Regions from separate parts of the Breoghania sp. L-A4 genome, predicted to be linked through region 1. Evidence: riboswitches for the same ligand, from Rfam matches in the RefSeq annotation. Region 1 holds a riboswitch; each other region holds the start of a gene.
What was found. A riboswitch is a leader RNA that binds a small molecule or an ion and turns the genes downstream of it on or off. The one in region 1 is predicted to bind thiamine pyrophosphate.
Positions count from the first base shown of each region.

Region 2: another riboswitch for thiamine pyrophosphate. It lies ahead of D1F64_RS19320 (ABC transporter permease); the one in region 1 lies ahead of thiM (hydroxyethylthiazole kinase).
Region 3: another riboswitch for thiamine pyrophosphate. It lies ahead of thiM (hydroxyethylthiazole kinase); the one in region 1 lies ahead of thiM (hydroxyethylthiazole kinase).

Region 1 covers NZ_CP031841.1:3,501,316-3,508,243, reverse strand. Annotated here, with positions in the region: gene D1F64_RS16040 (xanthine dehydrogenase family protein molybdopterin-binding subunit) at 1-2,106, shown strand, start outside; gene D1F64_RS16035 (DMT family transporter) at 2,243-3,052, shown strand; gene D1F64_RS23895 (hypothetical protein) at 3,049-3,222, shown strand; gene D1F64_RS16030 (hypothetical protein) at 3,238-3,501, opposite strand; gene D1F64_RS16025 (hypothetical protein) at 3,589-3,987, opposite strand; gene D1F64_RS16020 (Lrp/AsnC ligand binding domain-containing protein) at 4,097-4,333, opposite strand; TPP riboswitch at 4,510-4,608, shown strand; gene thiM (hydroxyethylthiazole kinase) at 4,768-5,577, shown strand; gene thiD (bifunctional hydroxymethylpyrimidine kinase/phosphomethylpyrimidine kinase) at 5,574-6,386, shown strand; gene D1F64_RS16005 (TRAP transporter substrate-binding protein) at 6,383-6,928, shown strand, end outside.
Region 2 covers NZ_CP031841.1:4,225,089-4,232,016, forward strand. Annotated here, with positions in the region: gene D1F64_RS19300 (xanthine dehydrogenase family protein molybdopterin-binding subunit) at 1-558, opposite strand, end outside; gene D1F64_RS19305 ((2Fe-2S)-binding protein) at 555-1,049, opposite strand; gene D1F64_RS19310 (xanthine dehydrogenase family protein subunit M) at 1,075-1,923, opposite strand; gene nrtS (nitrate/nitrite transporter NrtS) at 2,048-2,326, shown strand; TPP riboswitch at 2,580-2,691, shown strand; gene D1F64_RS19320 (ABC transporter permease) at 3,015-3,671, shown strand; gene D1F64_RS19325 (ABC transporter substrate-binding protein) at 3,694-4,644, shown strand; partial or broken gene D1F64_RS19330 (IS110 family transposase) at 4,940-5,910, shown strand; gene D1F64_RS19335 (outer membrane protein) at 6,302-6,928, shown strand, end outside.
Region 3 covers NZ_CP031841.1:912,688-919,615, reverse strand. Annotated here, with positions in the region: gene D1F64_RS04285 (L,D-transpeptidase) at 1-435, shown strand, start outside; gene D1F64_RS04280 (hypothetical protein) at 690-1,502, shown strand; gene thiE (thiamine phosphate synthase) at 1,536-2,177, opposite strand; gene thiM (hydroxyethylthiazole kinase) at 2,177-2,995, opposite strand; TPP riboswitch at 3,049-3,151, opposite strand; gene D1F64_RS04265 (DUF4435 domain-containing protein) at 3,372-4,244, opposite strand; gene D1F64_RS04260 (AAA family ATPase) at 4,254-5,654, opposite strand; gene glcF (glycolate oxidase subunit GlcF) at 5,996-6,928, opposite strand, start outside.

The sequences.
Region 1 (6,928 bases):
CATCTGGTGCTCACCGCCGACGACATCACCGATCTCGGCCTGATGCCGACCATGGCCGTGATGCCGCAGGTGGATGGCACCATGCACAATGTGCCGCCGCATGAGGTGCTGTGTTCGGACACCGTGCGCTTCGTCGGCGATGCGATTGCCTTCATCGTCGCGGACAGCCTGAATGCCGCCAAGTCCGCTGGCGAGCTGATCGAGATCGACTACGAGACCCTGCCGGTGGTGGTCGAGACCGGTCATGCGCTTGACGAGGGCGCGACGCTTGTCTGGCCGGACACGGGCACCAACCAGGCGTTCGAACTCGGCCAGGGCGACAAGGACAAGGCGGATGCGGCCTTTGCCAGGGCGACCAAATTCAGCGCCATCGACATCGTCAACAATCGTCTGGTCTCAAACTATCTCGACACGCGCGGCTGCGTCGCCGAATTCGACACGGACAGCGAGCGCTACACGCTGACGGTCGGAACCCAGGGCGGGCACAGCGTGCGCGACATCGTTGCGGGCAAGATCCTGAAGATCGAGCCGGCGCAGATGCGGGTGGTCACGCCGGATGTGGGTGGCGGCTTCGGCACCAAGATGTTCGTCTACCCCGAGTATCCGCTGGTCTGTGTGGCCGCCAGGCGGCTCGGCAAGCCCGTCAAATGGATCGGCGAGCGCATGGACCATTTCGTGTCCGACGCACACGGCCGTGACAACGTCACCCATGCCGAACTGGCGATGGACGATGACGGCAAGATCCTCGGCATGCGGGTGGATCTGATCGCCAACATGGGCGCCTATCTGCATCAGTTCGGCCCCTATATTCCGTTTGTCGGCACGTCGATGACCAGCGGGCTCTACGACATTCCGGCGGTGCATGTGCGTATCCGCGGCGTGTTCACCAACACGGTGCCGGTGGACGCCTATCGCGGCGCGGGGCGGCCCGAGGCCGCCTATCTGATCGACCGGCTGATGGACAAGGCGGCACTCGATCTGGGCGTCACGACGCATGAGCTGCGGGCCCGCAACTTCATCCCGTCGGACGCGCTGCCCTACACCACGCAGACTGGCCGCATGTATGACACGGGCGACTTCGCCGGTCATATGACCCAGGCGATGAAGGTCGCCGACTGGGCGGGCTTTGATGGCCGCGTGAAGGAAGCCGCCGGACGCGGCAAATATCGCGGCATCGGCATGTCGACCTATATCGAGGCCTGCGCCTTCGCGGGCTCCGAGGAGGCAAACCTGCTGCTCAGCGGCGACGGCACCGTCAGCCTGATGATCGGCACCCAATCCAACGGCCAGGGCCATGCCACGGCCTACGGCCAGTTGGTGGCGGAGTATCTCGGCATCGATCTCGAGCACATCGAGGTGATCCAGGGGGACACGGACCGGGTGCGCACCGGCGGCGGCACGGGCGGCTCCCGCTCGATCCCCATCGGTCTGCCCTCTGTCAATGAAGCCAGCAAGACGCTGGTGGAGCAGATCAAGAAGCTGGCCGCCGAAAAGCTGGAAGCGGGAACCGCGGATCTGGAGCTGGTTGACGGCGCGGTTCGCGTGGTGGGCACGGATCAGGCCGTCACGCTTGCCGAGATTGCCTCCACGGCCCCTGATCCGGAGATGCTGAAGGCGCGCGGCAAGGTCAAGCAGGACGAAAACACCTATCCGAACGGCACCCACATCTGCGAGGTGGAGATCGACCCGGAACTCGGCACCACCGAGGTTATCGCTTACACGATTGTCGATGATTTCGGCGTCACCGTGAATCCGATGCTGCTGGAAGGGCAGGTGCACGGCGGCGTGGCGCAGGCCATCGGCCAGGCACTGCTGGAACGCACGGTCTACGACGCGGACGGGCAATTGCTCACCGCCTCGTTCCTCGACTACACGATGCCGCGCGCGCAGGACCTGCCGGATTTCCACTTCGAGACGCGCAACATTCCCTCGACCACCAACGCCATGGGCATCAAGGGCGCCGGCGAGGCGGGCACCATCGGCGGCTGCGGCGCGGTGATGAACGCCGTGGGTGATGCGCTTCGGCGCGGCGCGGGCGTCACGCACATCGACATGCCGGCAACGCCGGCGCGGGTGTGGGAAGCGATCCAGGCGGCCAAGGCCTGATCCGGCTTGGTTGAACGTTCAGACGCCGCGCGGAAGACCCGTGCGGCGTCATGTCTTCTTCGGGGCAGTGGCGCTTCGTTCTCGAAATATCAATGTCTGGGGCGGACAAGGGGATTGCCTCCGATAAGGAAAATCCATGTCCGCTTCTTTCGATGCATCGGAAATCGGCCAGACTGAACAGCGGCCGCTGGCCGGCATCACGCTGAAAATCCTCTCCACCATCGTCTTCGTCATCATGGCGGCCATGGTGAAGCAGTTGAGCGGCGACGTGCCCACGGGCGAGATCGTCTTCGCGCGCAATTTCGCCGGCATGGTTCCCGTTCTCGTGTGGATGATGTGGCAGAGACGGTTGCTTTCGTCGATCAGGACAACCCGGCCCTTCGGGCACTTCTTCCGCTCCTTCATCGGCGTTACCGCCATGACGCTGAATTTCGCGGCGCTTGCCTATATCCCGCTGCCGGACGCCACCGCGATCAGCTACGCCGCGCCGCTGATGACGGTGGTGCTGGCGGTCTTCGTCCTAGGCGAGGTGGTGGGCATTTATCGCTGGAGCGCCGTCGGCGTCGGCTTCTTCGGCGTTCTGATCATCCTTTATCCGCATCTCGGCACGACCGACATGCATGGCGACACCGCATTCGGAGCCTTGCTCGCCTTCATCGGCACCATTTTCATGGCGCTGGCGGCGATCATCGTGCGCAAGCTGATCCTCACCGAACGATCCGCCACCATTGTGCTGTGGTTTTCGGGGTCGTCCTCCGTCATGGCGCTGATGACGCTTCCGATCGGCTGGGCCTGGCCGTCGTGGGCCTGGGTGATGCCCGACCCGCAGCAATGGGTGTTGCTGGTCGCCACCGGCCTGGTCGGGGGGTGGGGCAGATTTTCCTCACCCAGAGCTATCGCAACGCCGACGCCTCGACGATCGCGCCCTTCGACTACACGACGATGATCTGGGCGACGGCCGTCGGCTGGCTGGTGTTTTCCGAAGTTCCGGGGCCATGGGTCGTCGGCGGCGCCACGCTGGTGATTGCGGCGGGCCTGTTCGTCATCTTCCGCGAGCATCGCCTCGGCATCGACCGCACCCGCGCCAGGCGCGCGCAGACGCCGTCCAAGGCGTGACGAGGTCAGGACCGCTTATCGTGCTTTGAGAAGGCGCTGCCACAGCGTGCCGCCGAGGTACTTTCTGCCGATCCAGAAATAAGCGACGATCAAAGCGAACATGACTAGCGCCGGCATTCCGTTCAGCTTGAAACCATCATCGGTCGTGTCACCGGATACACGCGCGACGCTGTAGCCGATGACAAAGAATGCCGTCAGGAAATCGAGGATAGCGGCGAGAATGATCCGCCAATGCGCGATCGCCCGTGTGCTGTTCGGTGTAGAGATGTCGTCTTTCATCGTGCGCCCCCCTAGCCATAGTCCATCGCCGATCATGCGCGATGACACGGATCGTGTCCTTGGAAAATTGTCGCCCAGGACCCGCGCCTACTGCCCCACATCCGGATCATAGGCAAATGTCTCGATCGCGCTTGTCGTGCCGTCCTTGAAGGTCAGTTGCACAGAGATGCTCTGCGCCGAATTGGCGGGCAGGGAGAGATACGGGATCTCCTTGGTCACCGCGTTGGGCGCATTCGGGTTGCAGGCCTCCAGCGTCCAGACGGTTTCCACCGGATCGTCGTTGAGCCCGTAGCGCACGGCGCCGATGCCGCATTTCCAAGCTTCCAGGTGGGTGAAGTAGATTAACTGCCGCCCCTGCCAGTCGCGAAACGCCACCCAGTTGGCCTTGGTCATGGTGAGGATCTGCTTGACCTGCTCATCCGGCATCTGCGCACCGGCCGTGACCGGCCAAGCGAGGCACGCGACAAGCGCGGCGATGCGGATCATGACAGCCTCCCCAATCTCAGAACGCCTTGCCTGGTCGGCGCTGCCGGTCAGAACGCCTTGCCCGACCGGCCTGGCCGGTCAGAACGCCTTGCCCGACCGGCTTCGTCGGTCAGAACGCCTTGAACGTGATGATCGTCTTGGTGTCCTGGATGTTGTCGATGCAGTGGACCTTTTCGTTCACGAAATGGCCGATGTCGGCGTCGTCCTCGACGTAGAATTTTGCCAGCAGGTCGTAATCGCCCGCGGTCGAGTAGATCTCGGAGGCGATTTCCGCGTCGGCGATTTCGCCCGCGACCTCATAGGCCTTGCCGAGCCGGCACTTGATGAGGACGAAAAACGGCTTCATGAGTCTCTCCGGTTTTGCGTGCGTCGCGATAGCGGGCCGCCGCGCGCGTGTTCGCCGCAGTGAACCGGATTGTGACGCCGAGAACAAGAGGCCGTGGCTCCGGTTGCGGTGGAAGACGGCCGAGGCGGGGCCGCGCCCCGGGGGTTGCAATGGACCGGCGGGCGCGGTAGCTGTTGGCCGTCTCATGGGGGTGCCGATCCGGCTGAGAGGCATTTTGCCAACCCCTTGAACCTGAACCGGATCATGCCGGCGGAGGGAATGGGAATGATGTCAGCAGCAACGCCTGCGTCATGCGGCGCTCACGATTCCACCAACGATTTAACCGGCGCGAGCCTTACGGTGCCATTGCTCCAGTCGCCATTGCGGCCGGGACACGGGTCATCAGCGCGTTCACGCCTGTCAACGCGCGGCGGCCGCAAGGAGTGCCCGGGACAATGACACCGGTTGTCGATATGGATCATCTGGCGGACTCGCTGGAGCGATTGCGCGGCGCAAAGGTGCGGGTGCACTGCATCACCAACGCGGTGGCGCAGAACTTTTCCGCCAACATGCTGCTGGCGCTGGGCGTCAGGCCGTCGATGACCGTGGCACCCTCGGAGGTGCCGGCCTTCGTCTCCAGCGCTGACGCATTGCTGGTCAATCTGGGGACGCTCGACCGCGAGCGGCGCGACGCCATTGACCTGGCGCTTGATGCAGCGCTTGAGACACAAACGCCTTGGGTGCTGGATCCGGTGCTGGTCAACCGCTCGCCCGAGCGGCTGGCTCTGGCGCGCGCGCTGGTCGACCGGGAACCCATGATTGTGCGCGCCAATGCCGAGGAATTCGCCTCTCTGGCGGAACCCGGCGAGACGGCGGCGCATTACGCGGTGCGCAAGCTCACCTGCGTGGCGCTGACCGGCGAGGTTGACCGTATCAGCGACGGCGGACGTTCGGCGGCCCTGTCCAACGGTCATCCGCTGATGGCACGGGTGACGGCCATGGGGTGTGCGGCGACGGCGGTGGCCAGCGCTTTCCTGGCCGTCGAGCACGATCCCCTGCGCTCCGCCGTTTGCGCTTTCACTGTCGTCGGGGTCGCGGGAGAAATCGCGGCGGGCGAGGCGAGAGGGCCGGGGAGTTTCGCGGTCTCTTTGCTGGATGCGCTGTACACGCTGGATGGCGACACGCTGCGCAGGGCCGCCCGCGTCGCCGTCGAGGAAGCGGATGGGGATCCGCGCGCAACCGATTTGGGAGTAACAGCACAATGACGGCAATCGCCGTAACAATCGCCGGATCCGATTCCGGCGGCGGCGCGGGCATTCAGGCTGATCTGAAGACCTTTTCCGCGCTCGGCGTCTATGGCGCCAGCGTCATCGCGGCGCTGACCGCGCAGAACACGCTGGGCGTCACCGGCATCTACGATGTGCCGCCGGACTTTGTTCGCGCGCAGATGGACGCGGTGTTCTCCGATCTCAAGGTGGACGCTGTGAAGATCGGCATGCTGTCGCGGCCCGCCGTCATCGAGGCGGTGGCCCGTGGGCTGGACGCCTTCGATCGCACCGATGCCGTGCTCGATCCCGTCATGGTGGCGGCCTCGGGCGATCCGCTTCTCGCCAATGAGGCTGTGGCGGTGCTGGTTGCGGAACTGTTTCCGCGCGCGGCGCTGATCACGCCCAACCTGCATGAGGCGGCACGAATCCTGGATGCGCCGGTCGCCGAGACGCGCGCGCAGATGCAGGCGCAGGCGGAGGCGCTGCTGGCGCTGGGTCCGCGCGCCGTGCTGGTCAAGGGCGGCCATGGGGATGGGGCGGAGAGCGCCGATATTCTGCTGAGCGCCAATGGCGCGCGATGGTTCACCGCGCCGCGCCTTGAGACGAAGAACACCCATGGCACCGGCTGCACATTGTCCTCGGCCATCGCGGCGGGGCTGGCGCGCGGGCTGGATCTTGCCGCCGCCGTCGCTGCCGCCAAGGACTATGTAACCGCGGCGATCAGGGCCGCCGACGATCTGACGATCGGTGCCGGTCACGGGCCGGTGCATCACTTCCATGCTCAATGGACGGAGAACACGCAATGACCGAAACCAGTGACAAGGGGCTGCCAGGCGCTGCGATCTCGCGGCGGAATGTGTTGCTTGCCGGTGCCACGGGCGTCGCCGCGGCGGGGCTCGCTGCGCCCGCCATCGCCCAGTCTGGCGACGAGCAGCCGGTCATCGAATGGAAGATGGTCACCTCTTGGCCGAAGAACCTGCCCGGTCCGGGCGTCACGGCGCAGCGGATCGCCGACAACATCGGCCTGCTGAGCGGCGGCCGCATGCGCGTGCGGCTCTATGCGGCGGGCGAGCTGGTGCCTGCGCTGGAGGTCTTTGACGCGGTGTCCAGCGGCACCGCGCAGCTCGGGCATTCGGCGTCCTTCTTCTGGCAGGGCAAGATGCCCGCGGCCGCCTTCTTCACCGCCGTGCCCTTCGGCCTGACGCCGCTGGAGCACATGATGTGGATCGAGCAGGGCGGCGGCCAGGAAGTCTGGGACACGCTCTATGCGCCCTTCGGCGTCAAACCCTTCATGGGTGGCAACACCGGGTTCCAGATGGGCGGCTGGTTCAACAAGGAAATCAACACG
Region 2 (6,928 bases), 720 kb from region 1:
CGCCGCCGCGACGTCGCCGGTCTCCACCACCCGTTCCCAGGCGAGATTGTCGCCGAACGACGCGTGGATCACCGGTGTGCCGGGCTCCAGCGCGCGCTCCATGTCGCAGGCCGCGGGCAGTTCTTCGTAATCCACGCCCACCAGCGCGCAGGCGTCCTCGGCCACCGCCCGGCTGACCGCCACCACCATCACCACGGGCTCGCCCTGCCAGCGCACCGTGTCTGTCGCCAGCGGCGACTGCGGCGCGGATCGAAGCCCCGCCAGATGGCTGAGCACGCCCACCCAGGGCGTCACGACGCCCTCGAAATCGGCGGCCGTGAACACCCGCAGCACGCCGTCCAGCGCCACCGCCTCGGTCACATCGATGGCGGTGATTCTTGCATGCGCGTGCGAGCTGCGCACGAAGGCCGCGTGCACCATGCGCGGCGGGCTGAAGTCGTCCACGTAGCGGCCCCGGCCCTCCAGCAGCCGCTTGGCGTTGGGGCGCGGCACCGTGCTGCCGATGTAGCTGTTGGGCCGGTCGAAATCATGCAGACCCGCTTTTGTCTCGGCGCTCATTGTCCGCCCCTCCCCAGCATCACGTCCTCAATGGCATCGACAATCGCCTGATAGCCGGTGCAGCGGCAGTAGTTGCCCGAGATGTGCTCACGGATCTCGGCCCGGTCGCACGTCTTGCCCGCCTGCACCAGTTCCAATGCGCTCGCCAGCATGCCGGGCGAACAGAAGCCGCATTGCAACGCGTTGTGGCGGTGGAACGCCTGCTGCAGCGCGCGCGCCTGCCGTCCCGTCTCGCCGGGCGCTTCGGCGAAGCCCTCGACCGTGGTCACCTCGGCGCCGTCGGCCTGCACCGCCAGCATCAAACAGCCGCGCACGCTCTGCCCGTCGACCAGTACGGTGCAGGCGCCGCACACGCCGTGCTCGCAGCCCACATGGCTGCCGGTGAGCCCCAGTTCGCCGCGCAGAAAATCGACAAGATTGATGCGCACGGGAACGTCGCGGGACACCGCCTCGCCGTTCACCGTCATCGCAAGTGCTCGCGTCCGATCCATCATTGGCTCGTTTCCTGGCATGGTCTCAAAGCCCGCTCAAAACGCGTTTCATCAGCACCGCCGCCAGATGCCGCTTCATCTGCGGCGAGGCGTTGAGATCGCCGTGGGTGTCCAGCGTTTCCATGCTGGCCGCGGCCTTGAAGACGGCCTGCGCGTCGCGCGGCGGAAACCCGGTAATGGCCGCTTCCGCCTGCCCGAGCCGCACCGGGCGGTCCGCAAGCCCGAAGCCGGCGATCCGCGCGGACGAGATCAGCCCGTCCTCCACCTGCGCGGCCACCGCCAGCCCCGCCATGGCGTAATCGCCATGCCTGCGGGTCAGCTCGCGAAAAGCGAAGCGCGCGCCGGGCGCCGGCCTGGGCACCTCCAGCGCGACGATCAGCTCGGCCGGCCCCAGCGCGGTGTCGTAAAGACCGAGAAAGAAATTGTCCGCCGCGATCGACCGCGCGCCGTTGGGCCCCGCGACATGCACGGTGCCGCCCAGCGCCAGCAGGCAGGCGGGCAGCTCGGCCGCCGGATCGGCAAGGGCGATGCTGCCGCCGATGGTGCCGCGGTTGCGGATCGCCGGATGGGCGATATGCGGCATGGCCAGCGCGATCAGCGGCGCGTGCTCGGCGATCACCGGGGATGCCATCAGTTCGGCATGCCGGGTCAGCGCCCCGATGCGCAGGCCTGCCGGCGTCTCCGATATGCCGGACAGCTCGGCGATCGCATTGAGATCGACCACAAGGTCCGGCTCGTTGAAGCGGAAATTCATCACCGGCATCAGGCTCTGCCCGCCGGCCAGCGCCACCGCGTCCACGCCGTCGCGACTCATCAGCGCCACGGCCTGCGCAAGCGTGTCGGGTCGCGCATAGGCGAAATCGGCTGCTTTCATGTCTCTCCCCCCGGAGCGGCCCTTGAGGGCGGCGCGTGACCGCCCTTTGCGCGGCGGTTCATTTCTGTCGACATTATTTATCGAAAGATAAATAGTGACAAGCACCAATCGGAAGGAAGGCGAAATGAGCGACAAGACGCCCGGCTGGGTGGCGCTGGATGCGGTGCTGCGGCCGCCCGTGGTCTACCGCAGCATGAAGATCTGCCTGTTCGTCGGCACCATCCTGACCGCCGTCAACCAGGGCGAGGCGATCCTGGCCGGCGAGGTCCGCTGGACGAAGATCCTGCTCACCTATCTGGTGCCGCTCGTGGTCTCCAGCTACGCCGCCTGGGGCGCCCTACGCGAACACGAGCGCATCAAGCAGGCGCTGCTGCACGTGCCGCCCGGGCCGCACGGCGAGTGAGGGACCCGCACGACAAACGGCAACCCCTTCCCCGCGAGCATCAGAACGGAATGGATCCTCGGCACAAGGCCGAGGATGACGAAAGATCGGCGCAAGTCGCTGACAAAAAACAAAATTCGTCATGCTCGGGCCTGTCCCGAGCATCCACCCCCGACACAGACCGGTTCAGGAAATCCTCCGCGCCCTCCACTCCGACAGTCGCGAAATTCACAGCCCCCCTTGCGCGAACGAAACGAACCGAGCATGCTTGCGGCCAAGTTCCGAGGGGTGTTCCGTTGAACTGAGATGGTCGGTCTTCCGAGGCTGCCGAACCCTTCGAACCTGATCCGGGTCATACCGGCGAAGGGACGGGAACCTGAGCCACTCTCCCGGGTCTCCATGGTCTTTGATATCAAGGACGGGGAGATCCCATGCTTTGTCTTACAAGGTGCGCCCCTGCGCGCGCCGCACGCTCTTACCCCCTTCCCAAGGGCACGCGCGTTTTCGCACCTCGGCATCCCGGCCGGACCCGTCGGCATGCGCATGAAGCCCACACTGCCCCATCGCGGTGCCTGGCATGAGGCCATCGCATCGCGATGCGCCCGGCGCGTCCGCGCGCGGACGCGCGGCCGTCAACATCGGCGTCAGCGCCGCCGCGTTCCTGGCCGTCTGGGAGATCAGCGTGTGGGCCTTCGCGCTGCCCGCCTACATGCTGCCGGGCCCCGCGCGTGTGGGCGCGGCCCTGTGGACACGCGGCGACTATCTGCTCTCGCACGCCGGCATCACGGCGCTGGAAACCCTCGCGGGCCTCGTGCTGGGCTGTCTCACCGGCGTGCTCATCGCGGTGGCCATGAGCCTGTCGCCCCTCGTGCGCCGCTTCGCGCTGCCCGCCATCGTCATCACCCAGGCCCTGCCGGTCTTCGCCATAGCGCCGCTTTTGGTGCTGTGGTTCGGCTTCGGCATTGCCTCCAAGATCGTCATGGCGATGCTGATCATCTTCTTCCCCGTGGCCTCGTCCTTCTATGACGGACTGACGCGCACCGACCCCGATCTGCTGGACTACGCGCGGCTGACCCGCGCCACCCGGTGGCAGGTGATGCTGTATTTCCGTATTCCCGCCGCCCTTCCCGCCCTGTCCACCGGCCTGCGCGTTTCCGCCGTCTTCGCCCCCATCGGCGCGATCGTCGGCGAATGGGTCGGATCAAGCGCCGGCCTGGGCTTCGTCATGCTTCAGGCCAACGCCCGCGTACAGACCGATCTGGTCTTCGCCGCGCTCGCCATTCTCGCGGTCATGGCGCTTCTTCTGCGCTTCGCCGTCGCCCGCATCACCACCGCCATGGTCCCATGGCAAGCCGAAACCGACTGACCCATCCACTGGAGGACTTTGAATGAAACGCCTTTGCCTCGCGGCCCTTGCCGCGCTCATGCTGCTGACGCCCGCGCTGCAATCACCGGCATATGCCAGCGACAAGCTGACCGTGCTGCTGGACTGGTACGTCAACCCCGACCACGGCCCGCTGATCGTCGCCCAGGAGTTGGGATACTTTGAAGCGGAAGGCCTCGACGTGGAGCTGATCGCGCCTTCCGATCCCAGCGCGCCACCCAGGCTGGTCGCCGCCGGCCAGGGTGACATCGCCGTTTCCTACCAGCCCACACTCTACGAGCAGGTGCAGGCGGAACTGCCGCTCACCCGCATCGGCACGCTGGTGGAAACGCCGCTCAACGCGCTGATCGCGCTGAAGGATGGCCCCATCAAGTCGCTCAAGGACCTGAAGGGCAAGAAGGTCGGCTTCTCGATCTCCGGCTTCGAGGACGCGATCCTCTCGACCATGCTGAAGACCGTGGGTCTCACGGAAGCGGATGTGGAGATGATCAACGTCAACTTCGCGCTCACCCCCGCCCTGTTGTCCGGACAGGTGGACGCGGTCATCGGCGCCTACCGCAATTTCGAACTCACCCAGCTCGAGATCGAGGGCAAGCCCGGCATCGCCATCTACCCCGAGGAACACGGCGTGCCGGTCTATGACGAGCTGATCTACATCGTGAACAGTGAAAAGCTCGATGACGACCGCTTCAAGCGCTTCCTGCGCGCGGTGGAGGCCGCCACGATTTTCCTCACCAACCATCCCGAGCAAGGGTTTGCCGCCTTCATCAAGGCTCATGCGGATCTCGACGACGAACTCAACCGCCGCGCCTGGTTCGACACGCTGCCGCGCTTCGCCAAGCGCCCCGCGGCCCTTGATGCCGGCCGCTACGAGCGCTTCGGCCATTTCATGAAGGACGCCGGGCTGGTCAAGACGCTTTCGCCAGTGGAGGACTACGCGGTGGAGCTGAGGTAGCGCGTCTCAACCGGGACGGAAACGCGACGTGCACCTCACCTCTCCCACAGGGAGAGGTCGGACTGCAGGTCCGGGTGAGGGGATCAGAATTATCGATATCCCTGAGAGCCTTGTACCCCTTGCATGTTGTTTCCAGCGCAAATCGGCGATGATTTGTGCTGGCCGCGTGCGGATGGCCATCCGCACGCGGCCGGATCGACGGGGCCGCGATCCCCTTGGTCGAGACCCGCGGGTGAGCCTGGTCCGCCGATCCCTTTGCGCCTGTTCTGAACAGATGATTGGGAGCCAGACCCGCATGCAAGGCCAGATCCAGCCGCAAACACCCGGCGCACAGCCAGTCTACGTCGGCATCGACGTCTGTAAAGACCATCTCGACATCCACCTGCATCCCCTCGGGCACGGCCTGAGGCTCGCCAACGACCGCGACGGCGTGAGCCGGCTGAAGCGGTTGCTGGCCCGACACGACGTCGCGCGCGTCGTGCTGGAGCCGACGGCCAGCTACCATCGGCTCGTCCACCGCTCGCTGGCCCAGGCTGGCTGGCCGGTGGCGGTCGTCAACCCGCTGCGCGCGCGGCTGTTCGCCGAAGTCCTCGGCAGCCGCGCCAAGACCGACCGCGTCGACGCGAAAATGCTGGCGATCCTCGGCGCGACGCTGGCCCCCAGGCCACGCCGCCGGCGCCCGAAGCGCTCGAGGAACTGCGGGAGCTGGTGCATGCGCGCGCCGCCGCGACCCAGGAGCGCACCGCGCTCGCCAACCGGCTGACGGCCAGCCACGTCGCCGTCCTCAAGGCCGAGCTCAGGCGGCGGCTGGCCGGCCTCGACAGGCACATCGCGCGGCTGGCCCGCGAGATCGGGCGCCGCATCACCGACGATCCGGGGCTGGCGCGGCGCCAGGCCATCCTCACCTCGATCCCCGGCATCGGCGCCACCGTCGCCGCCGTGCTGATCGCCGACATGTCCGAGCTCGGCCAGCTCGACCGCCACGCCTGCGCCAGCCTGGCCGGCGTCGCCCCCCTCGCCAACGACAGCGGCGACATCCGGGGGCCGCGCCACATCAGGGGCGGCCGCGCCATGCCCCGCCGCGCGCTCTATTGGGCAGCGCTGTCCGCCGCCAGGTACAATCCCGACCTCGCCGCCTTCTACAAACGCCTGCGCGACAACGCCAAAAAGCCCAAGGTCGCCCTCACCGCCGTCATGCGAAAGCTCATCATCCTCGCCAACACCCTGCTCAAGGAGGACAGACTGTGGACCCCAAAACACGCTTGACCTGAAACACAGATGCTCACCCCAACCCTCTCCCTGTGGGAGAGGGGGCGGATCCGGTTGCTTCCGTAAAAGGATGACGCGCGGACCACAGTGCCGTGAACGCGAAACGGGCGCCCGCAGCGCGGCGGACGCCCGTTTTCCCGCAAATGCGCTGCGCTCGACCACAAATCGACCCCTGCGGCACCCACGCCGAAAACAGATACCTTTTCAAATATCCATTCATTTGCGGTAACGCGTTACTCGGAACACCCGTGCATCCCCAGTACATACGCTACGGCATATCATTCTGATAAAACTGTTGCATACGGGATACATACTTCAATCTACCATTCGTGTAATTGTTGATTCGGAAATTGACTCAACGTGAGACCGAAACAGATTGGTGAAAGCCATGAATCGTATTATCAAAAGTGCACTCGCGGCCGGTTTCGCTGCCTCCTTGATGGGCGGCACGGCATTGGCGGCGGATTATTCTGCTCCGAGTATTGTCACGGTCGCCTCCACATGGACCGGCCTCTACGGTGGCCTGAACGGCGGCTTTGGCTGGGGCAACAGCTACCACATCGATACCGCCGGCACCCGGTCCTCCGATTTCGACATCAGCGGCGGATTGATCGGCGCCACAGTCGGCTACAACTGGCAGGCCGACAACATTGTCTTCGGTCTGGAAGCGGATTGGGGCTTCGCCAATATCGAAGGATCGACCACCGGTGGCTGCGCCCCCGGGTGCTCGACCGAGATCCAGTCCTTCGGAACCTTGCGGCCGCGCATCGGCTGGGCGTTCGGAAATTTCCTGCCCTATGTGACTGGCGGCCTCGCCTGGGGGCTCATCGAATCCGGCCAGCCCGGCTTCACGAACTCCGGTTGGGAAGTCGGCTGGACCGTCGGCGCCGGTGTCGAGGCGAAGTTCACCCCGAATCTCTCGGTCAAGGCAGAGTATCTCTATGCCGATCTGGGTGACGGCGGATACACGGTGGCCATTCCCGTGGCGGCGAAGGTCAACGACCTCTCGATCGTC
Region 3 (6,928 bases), 2.4 Mb from region 1:
TTCCTGCCCACCGTCGTCGACTATCGCGGCGGGCAAGCTCCCGGCACCGTGATCATCGACACGCCGGCGCGCTATCTCTATCTCGTCGAATCCGGCGGCAAGGCGCGGCGCTACGGCGTCGGCGTGGGCCGTCCGGGCTTCGAATGGGCAGGCACCCACACCGTGACCCGCAAGGCCGAATGGCCGGACTGGCGGCCGCCGGCGGAGATGCGTCAGCGCCAGCCTGGACTTCCCGCGTTCATGCCCGGCGGACCATCCAATCCGCTCGGCGCCCGCGCCATGTATCTCGGCAGCACGCTGTACCGCATCCACGGCTCCAACCAGCCGTGGAGCATTGGCCGCGCGGTCTCCTCGGGCTGCATCCGCATGCGCAACGAGGACGCGATCGATCTTTACGCACGGGTGCAGGTGGGCACCAAGGTCATCGTCCAATAGTTGTCTCGAAACAAAATTCCCAAACGCAATCAAGCCGGGCCATTGCGCCCGGCTTTTTTTTCGCCAGGCACGGCAAACTGCTTTTTGGCCGGACAAATATTTGACAATGAATACCAATCATAATAGTTGAATTTGTACGGCCAACCGGTCGAACGTTGCCCACGCCAGGGATTTTGGCGGACCCTCTGACGTTTCGACTGACCGATGTCGGGCACAGCTATTCGAAACTCGCCCGCAGGCTGGAGCAAAACGCGATGAGTCCAATTTCCGACGCTGGCTATACTCCGGCAGCCGTCGATATCAGGGATGCCCTGGACGGAATTCTCGCTTCGGACAACTTCGCCAGGTCCCCGAAAATCAGCCGGCTGCTGAGCTATCTCGTCGACAAGCAGATCGAGGGCGATGCGGAGAGCCTCAAGGAAGTCGCCATCGCGACGAGCGTTTTCAACCAGCAACAGGGCTTCAACCCGCGCACCAATCCCATCGTCCGGGTGAACGCCTCACGCCTGCGCAACCTGTTGCGTCTCTACTACGCGGATCCCGGCGTCGATTGCGACGTGCGCATCACGCTGCCCGACGTGGGGTACGCGCCGATTTTCGCGAAGGCGCCGCCGCAAGAAGAGACGAAAGGCGAGCTGACGGAGGAAGATCATGGTGCCGGCCAGCCGCAGCCTGCGGCGGCCGGGTCCGCGGCCGTCCGGAACTCTGCCGAGCCCGATGCGCCCGGGGCGAACGAGGCGCGGCCGCGCAATGCGGGGTGGCGTGAACGGTCGACTCGGATCGGCAAGGTTCTCGGCATGCCGTCCTCGGTCGCTTTCGTGGTTGCCAATCTCATCATCGCCTGCGTGTTCGCCGTGCTTCTCAATCGCGCGGGAACAACACAAGGCGACTATCTGATCAGCGTGCCGAACACGCTTGAGGAAGCGATCCCGCCATCCTCACTGATCATGCTGTGCAGTCAGGAGTCGGAGCCTGCCGCACGTTATCCTGTGAGGATCGGCGAGCGCACGGTGTTCTGCCGTCCGCTGAAGCTGCGACAAACCCTCCTGAGCGTCGATCCGGCCTGAGCCGCGCCCGGCCTGCGCTTCACGACCCCGCAATCAAGACACCCTCGCCGATGCGACGGCGCGGGCGAAATCTTCCGCCGCCGCTCGCGGATCCTCCGCCGCGCAAATCGCCGAGACGACCGCAACCCCATCGGCCCCCGCCCGCATGATCTCCGCCGTGTGTCCCGCCTTGATGCCGCCGATGGCCACAGCAGGCAGCGCGATTTTCGGCCTGAACGTGGCGAAACCCTCCACGCCCATGGCGGGACCCGCGTTGGTCTTCGTCTGCGTGCCAAAGACCGGGCCGATGCCGACATAGTCGACCGGACCCAGATCCGAGTTCGCAAGCTCCCCATCCGATCCGACCGACAGACCAAGGATCGCATCGCGACCGATGAGCGTGCGCACGTCGGCAGGCCTCATGTCGCTCTGGCCCACATGCACCCCATGCGCACCGGACGCCAGCGCCACATCAATGCGGTCATTGACGATCAGCGGCACGTTGAAGGGCGCAAGGGCGGCGACCAGCGCGCGCGCGCTGTCGACGAGTTGCCGGGTGGACGCATCGGGATCGCGCAACTGGACGAGCGTCGCCCCGCCACGCGCCGCGGCCACGGCCGTCTCCACCACGCCGCGCGCGCCGCACAGCCTTGTGTCCGTGACCAGATAGACGGACAGGTCGAACGCATGGGCCATCAGGAGCCTTCCGTGATCAAAACATGGGCCGCCAGCATCCCGGCGGTTGACGCATGAAGCGCGTTGCAGAGTTTGGCCGGCAGATCGCCGGGGCCGTCGCTCGCCGCGGCGGCGGCAGCTCCGGCCGCGCCATAAACCGCAAGCGCCGCGACCGTCGCCGCCAGCGGATCTTCACCAGCAGCGAGAAAGGCGCCGCACAGCGCGCTGAGCGAGCAGCCCAGACCGGTCGACAGCGGCATCATGGGATCGCCGCCGGTCACAGCGATGATGCGCGCGCCATCGGTGGCGTAATCGGTCTCGCCGGTCACCGCGACGATGCTGCCGGTGGCGAGGCTGAGCGCCCGCGCGGCATCCAGCGCCGCATCCGAGCCGACCGTGCTGTCGACACCCTTGGGCGCCGCGCCCGAGGCGCCCGCCAGCGCCATGATTTCCGACGCGTTGCCGCGGATGAGCGTCGGCTTCAGGGCCGCCAACCGCGTGGCAACCTCCGTGCGATAGGCCGTCGCGCCGCAGCCGACCGGATCGAGCACCCAGGGTTTCCCGGCTTTCGATGCAGCCGCCCCGCAGGCCTCCATGGCCTCGACCCAGCGCGGCGACAGCGTTCCGATGTTGGCGACCAGCGCGGACGAGATGCCGAGAAACTCCTCGGCCTCCTCCACCGCGTGCACCATGGCGGGCGAGGCGCCGGCGGCGAGCAGCACGTTGGCGGAGATCGTCATGACCACATAGTTGGTGATGTTGTGCACCAGCGGCGCCTTGGCGCGCATGGCCTGATGCATGGCAAAGGCGGCATCCGTTGAGAATTGGGGGGACGGCATCAGGCGGTTCCTCGCGTTGGCCGGCGAGAAACGGCATGCATGGCTTTTGCGACAAACACCAAGGCCTCAATCCCTCCGCCGGCATGATCCGGATCAGGTTCGACGGGTTGGCAAGCCTCTCAGCCGGCAGATCCGCCGGCACCCCGTTGAGTGGAGGAGAGTGTAGGGGAGCGCATGGTCCGGGTGCAAGGGGGCTTCCGGACCGAAGCAGTTTTCCGTCACCTTGCATCTGATGGCGGGAAAGGGCGGGAAGGGGAACTTCGCTGTACGCCAGCTGTGTTAGCGACTGAACAGGGCAAGCCTACATTCCAGAAGGTAGGGCCAAAAAGATTCTTAATTTAGTTAGCTGAGAGGATTTACCTGCCAGTGACTCGATCTAGGTGGTTCTTAAGATAGAATAACCAGTCACGCTCTCCCACCTTTTGATTTCTCTGTATCCACGCGTTTTCTGAAAAAATGCGAATTCATAGGCTATCCGCAATATTTTGGCTAAGTCTTCACGACCAACATCTGTATTGAATCTATTGGTGCTGCCAAACCGACGACGGAACGCCCTGCCGAGCACCACTACACAGTCATGTCCGTTCGCTAGATTACGACTGCCATTGTTTCTAATGCAACTCCGCACAGCGGTTTCTATGGCGGCCAGGTCGGGCAACTCATCTCGGACGGATCGGCCAACGACATATCGAACCGTTTGGACGATGCAAAATTCCGGACTGTTCGTATCAACGAATTTATACTTCATATCCTTGAACTTGAGTTTCCATCTGTTTTGCGCAGATAATAACCGCAGTGCGCCCGTGGCTTGCGACCACTGAAGAACCAATTCTGATGGCGACGTATTTTCTCGGTCTATTTCTGCGGCGATGCGATCAGTGTGCCCAAACTCCTCCAGAACTTTCCCGAGAGCTTCAGAGCATATTATTTGTGTTTCTATGTCATTCTCATCAGTAAAAACAATGGACCCATTATATTCTGAGTAACCAACGATATCTGAATAATCTCGATCACAATAACCAAGAATTTGGGTTTGTTGTAGTTCAGAAAGAATGCTAATAGACTCAAATAGATTTTTCCATCCGATACAAACAACAATTGAACATTGTTTTTTATCTGAAAAATTTGCAAACATACTAGCGTCTGAGCTTCCCTCAACCAATAAAAAGCTACCACTGTGGGACGCTTTCTCTAACATGATTTGGTTAGCCAGTGTTTGACCGGTGATCTCGTCTTTTACACTACTCATTGCTAGATCCTACGAGGCTAAGTCCTGGACGAGATCCCACTTATCATTAATGATTTGTGGAGAATGTGTAGCTATAACAAAAGTCATATGTTTTAGTCTTTGTATTTTTTGGATATCCGAAATAAATCGTTTTTGCCATCCAACATGCAGTGAAAGCTCCGGCTCGTCGATCAAAATCAATGAACCATCTTTCACTTTGAACAGCAGTTCATAGATAAGAACCAGTTCATGCTGCTCCCCCGATGAAAGTTCTGAAAGTGGGATTTTTGTGTCTGTATCTTGGTCTCGAATCTCGATTCCGCTCTGCTTACTAAAGTCAATTCGCTTGAATGAAAAATGCTCATCAATTATTTGTTTAAAAAGTCGGATTTTTTCATATATATCATCAAAAATTCTTAACTTATTTTCAGTATTTACAATATATATCGAAAGAAACTTCCTGAGAACTTCTTGTTGGAAAATATCGCTAGGTTGAATAGGTTCACTTATAGTCTCACCAATCAAACCAACCTCTACAAGTCTATCGCGTTTTTTACTTAATTCGCTTAGGCGCGCGCGAATTTGATCTTCACCATCTACGATCTGCAAAGTGTCTTGAGTAGGCCTATCTGAAAAAACGTCGATGATACGTTTTGGGAAAGACTCATCAAGTTTTTGGGATTCATTTGCATATTCTGTAAGTATGTTGCCGATGCGCTCGGACAAATCTTCTGCATCTTCGTCAACTACAGAAGAGTACTTAGAGTATCGGCCTCTGTTTCGAAATCTCGGATCTTCTTCGGACTCCAAAGAGAGAAGGCGCTGCGTCTCGATCAAATGCGTGTCAGCAGCCCCAATAGCCTCCGTAAGCCATGTCGGTGTCTTCGTGTGGGCCGCATACCCTTCTGGCAGCAAGTGCCCGTATTTTTCGAGAACCTCGTTCGTACTGAGAACCTCTCCAAGAGTAACATCAAGCCAACGGCCTGCCCCGACTCTGTCAACCGGAAGGTGTCGATCGATGTATGAAATGGCACGCGGAGATGCGCTTGGCTTAACATCATAGAATTCTTCGTCATGACCAAAACCAGAACTACGGATTGTAACAACTAATTTTTCCTCTGCATCTTCAACCGGTTCTTCAACATCATCTTTGATGACTTTTCTTGATTCTCTGGAAATCGAAATTCTTTTGCCGCTTGCGAAGCAAATTACAATTTCTTGAAAATCAAGTTTCCAAAAAAAATGTAGGCGTCGATTGAAGAAAGCATCAAGAATTCGGATCAACATTGTTTTACCGTAGCCGTTCGGAGCGGTAATAATTGTAAGATCGCTTAATGGATTGAACTCGATCAGGTGGTTGAATCTCCCGAAAAGTCCCGTTACTTTAAGTGAGGCCACCTGTTCAAGAGGTTCGCTCCCAGTTTTCGTCATAAATATCTCCCGAATAGGTTGGCATCTCAAACGGACGGCGCTTCGTCCTTTTTGCCAACGCCAGATCCCCGAGTGGATATGTCCTTTTTATCTTCGATAATGCTCCATTAGGCAAGCTTTGCCCTACACAGAGTGGCGCAAGTCCAACAGCAGCTGGATTGCCCCGCAGCGGAATTTCGGTTGATCTGTCCACTTAACCTTCTTTCCGTGCTATTTATGGGAAGGAGGAATTCGCCATGGGACGATCATCGACAGCAAGGAAATCGGAGCCGCGTGATTCTGCCAGCAAGCTCGCGCAGCAGCGACGTCCGGTCTCCGGCGACACGACACGCTTTCCTCCCCTACCGCCCCGCCAGCGCTCCCGGCTTCGGCCCGCCGTAGACCCAGTCCAGCAGCTCCGCCGTGTGCACGATGGGAATGTCGGTGCCGCCGGCGATCTGGGTCATGCAGCCGATGTTGCCGGTGGCGATGCAATCCGGTGTGGTCTTCTCGATGTTGGCGACCTTGCGGTCGCGAAGCCTGCGGGCGAGATCGGGCTGCAGGATGTTGTAGGTGCCGGCGGAACCGCAGCACAGGTGCCCCTCGGGCACATCCTTGACGGTGAAGCCTGCGGCGGTGAGCAGCGCCTTTGGCTCGCGGGTGATCTTCTGGCCGTGCTGCATCGAGCAGGCGGAATGATAGGCAACGGTGAGCGGATGCGGGCGCACCGGCGCCCCGAGATCGAGGGTTGAGAGAAACTCCGTGATGTCCTTGGTCAGCGCCGAGACGCGCGCCGCCTTGTCCGCATAGGCCGGGTCGTCGCGCAGCATGAAGCCATAGTCCTTCACCGTGGTGCCGCAGCCAGACGCGGTGATCAGAATGGCGTCGAGACCTTTTCCGTCTTCCGGGGCGCCCTCGATCTCGGCCATCCAGGCGTCGATGTTTTTGCGCGCGGCATCCAGCGCGTCATGCTCGCGACCCATGTGGTGGACCAGCGCGCCGCAGCAGCCCTCGCCTTTCGGCAGCACCACCTCGACATTGGCGCGGTTGAGCAGCCGGATCGTGGCGTCGTTGATGGTGGGCGCCAGCACCGGCTGGGCGCAGCCCGAGAGCACCGCCACGCGGGCGCGCCTGTGCGATGCGGCGGCGAATGTCGCGGGGCCGGGGTATTGCGCGGGCGGCGCGGATCTTGTCGGCGCCAGCTCCAGCATGGCGGCCATCCGCCTGAAAGGTCCGCCGAGCAGGCGCAGCAGCGGCGCCAGCGGCTTGGCGAGGAACGCGCCCGTCAGCGCCAG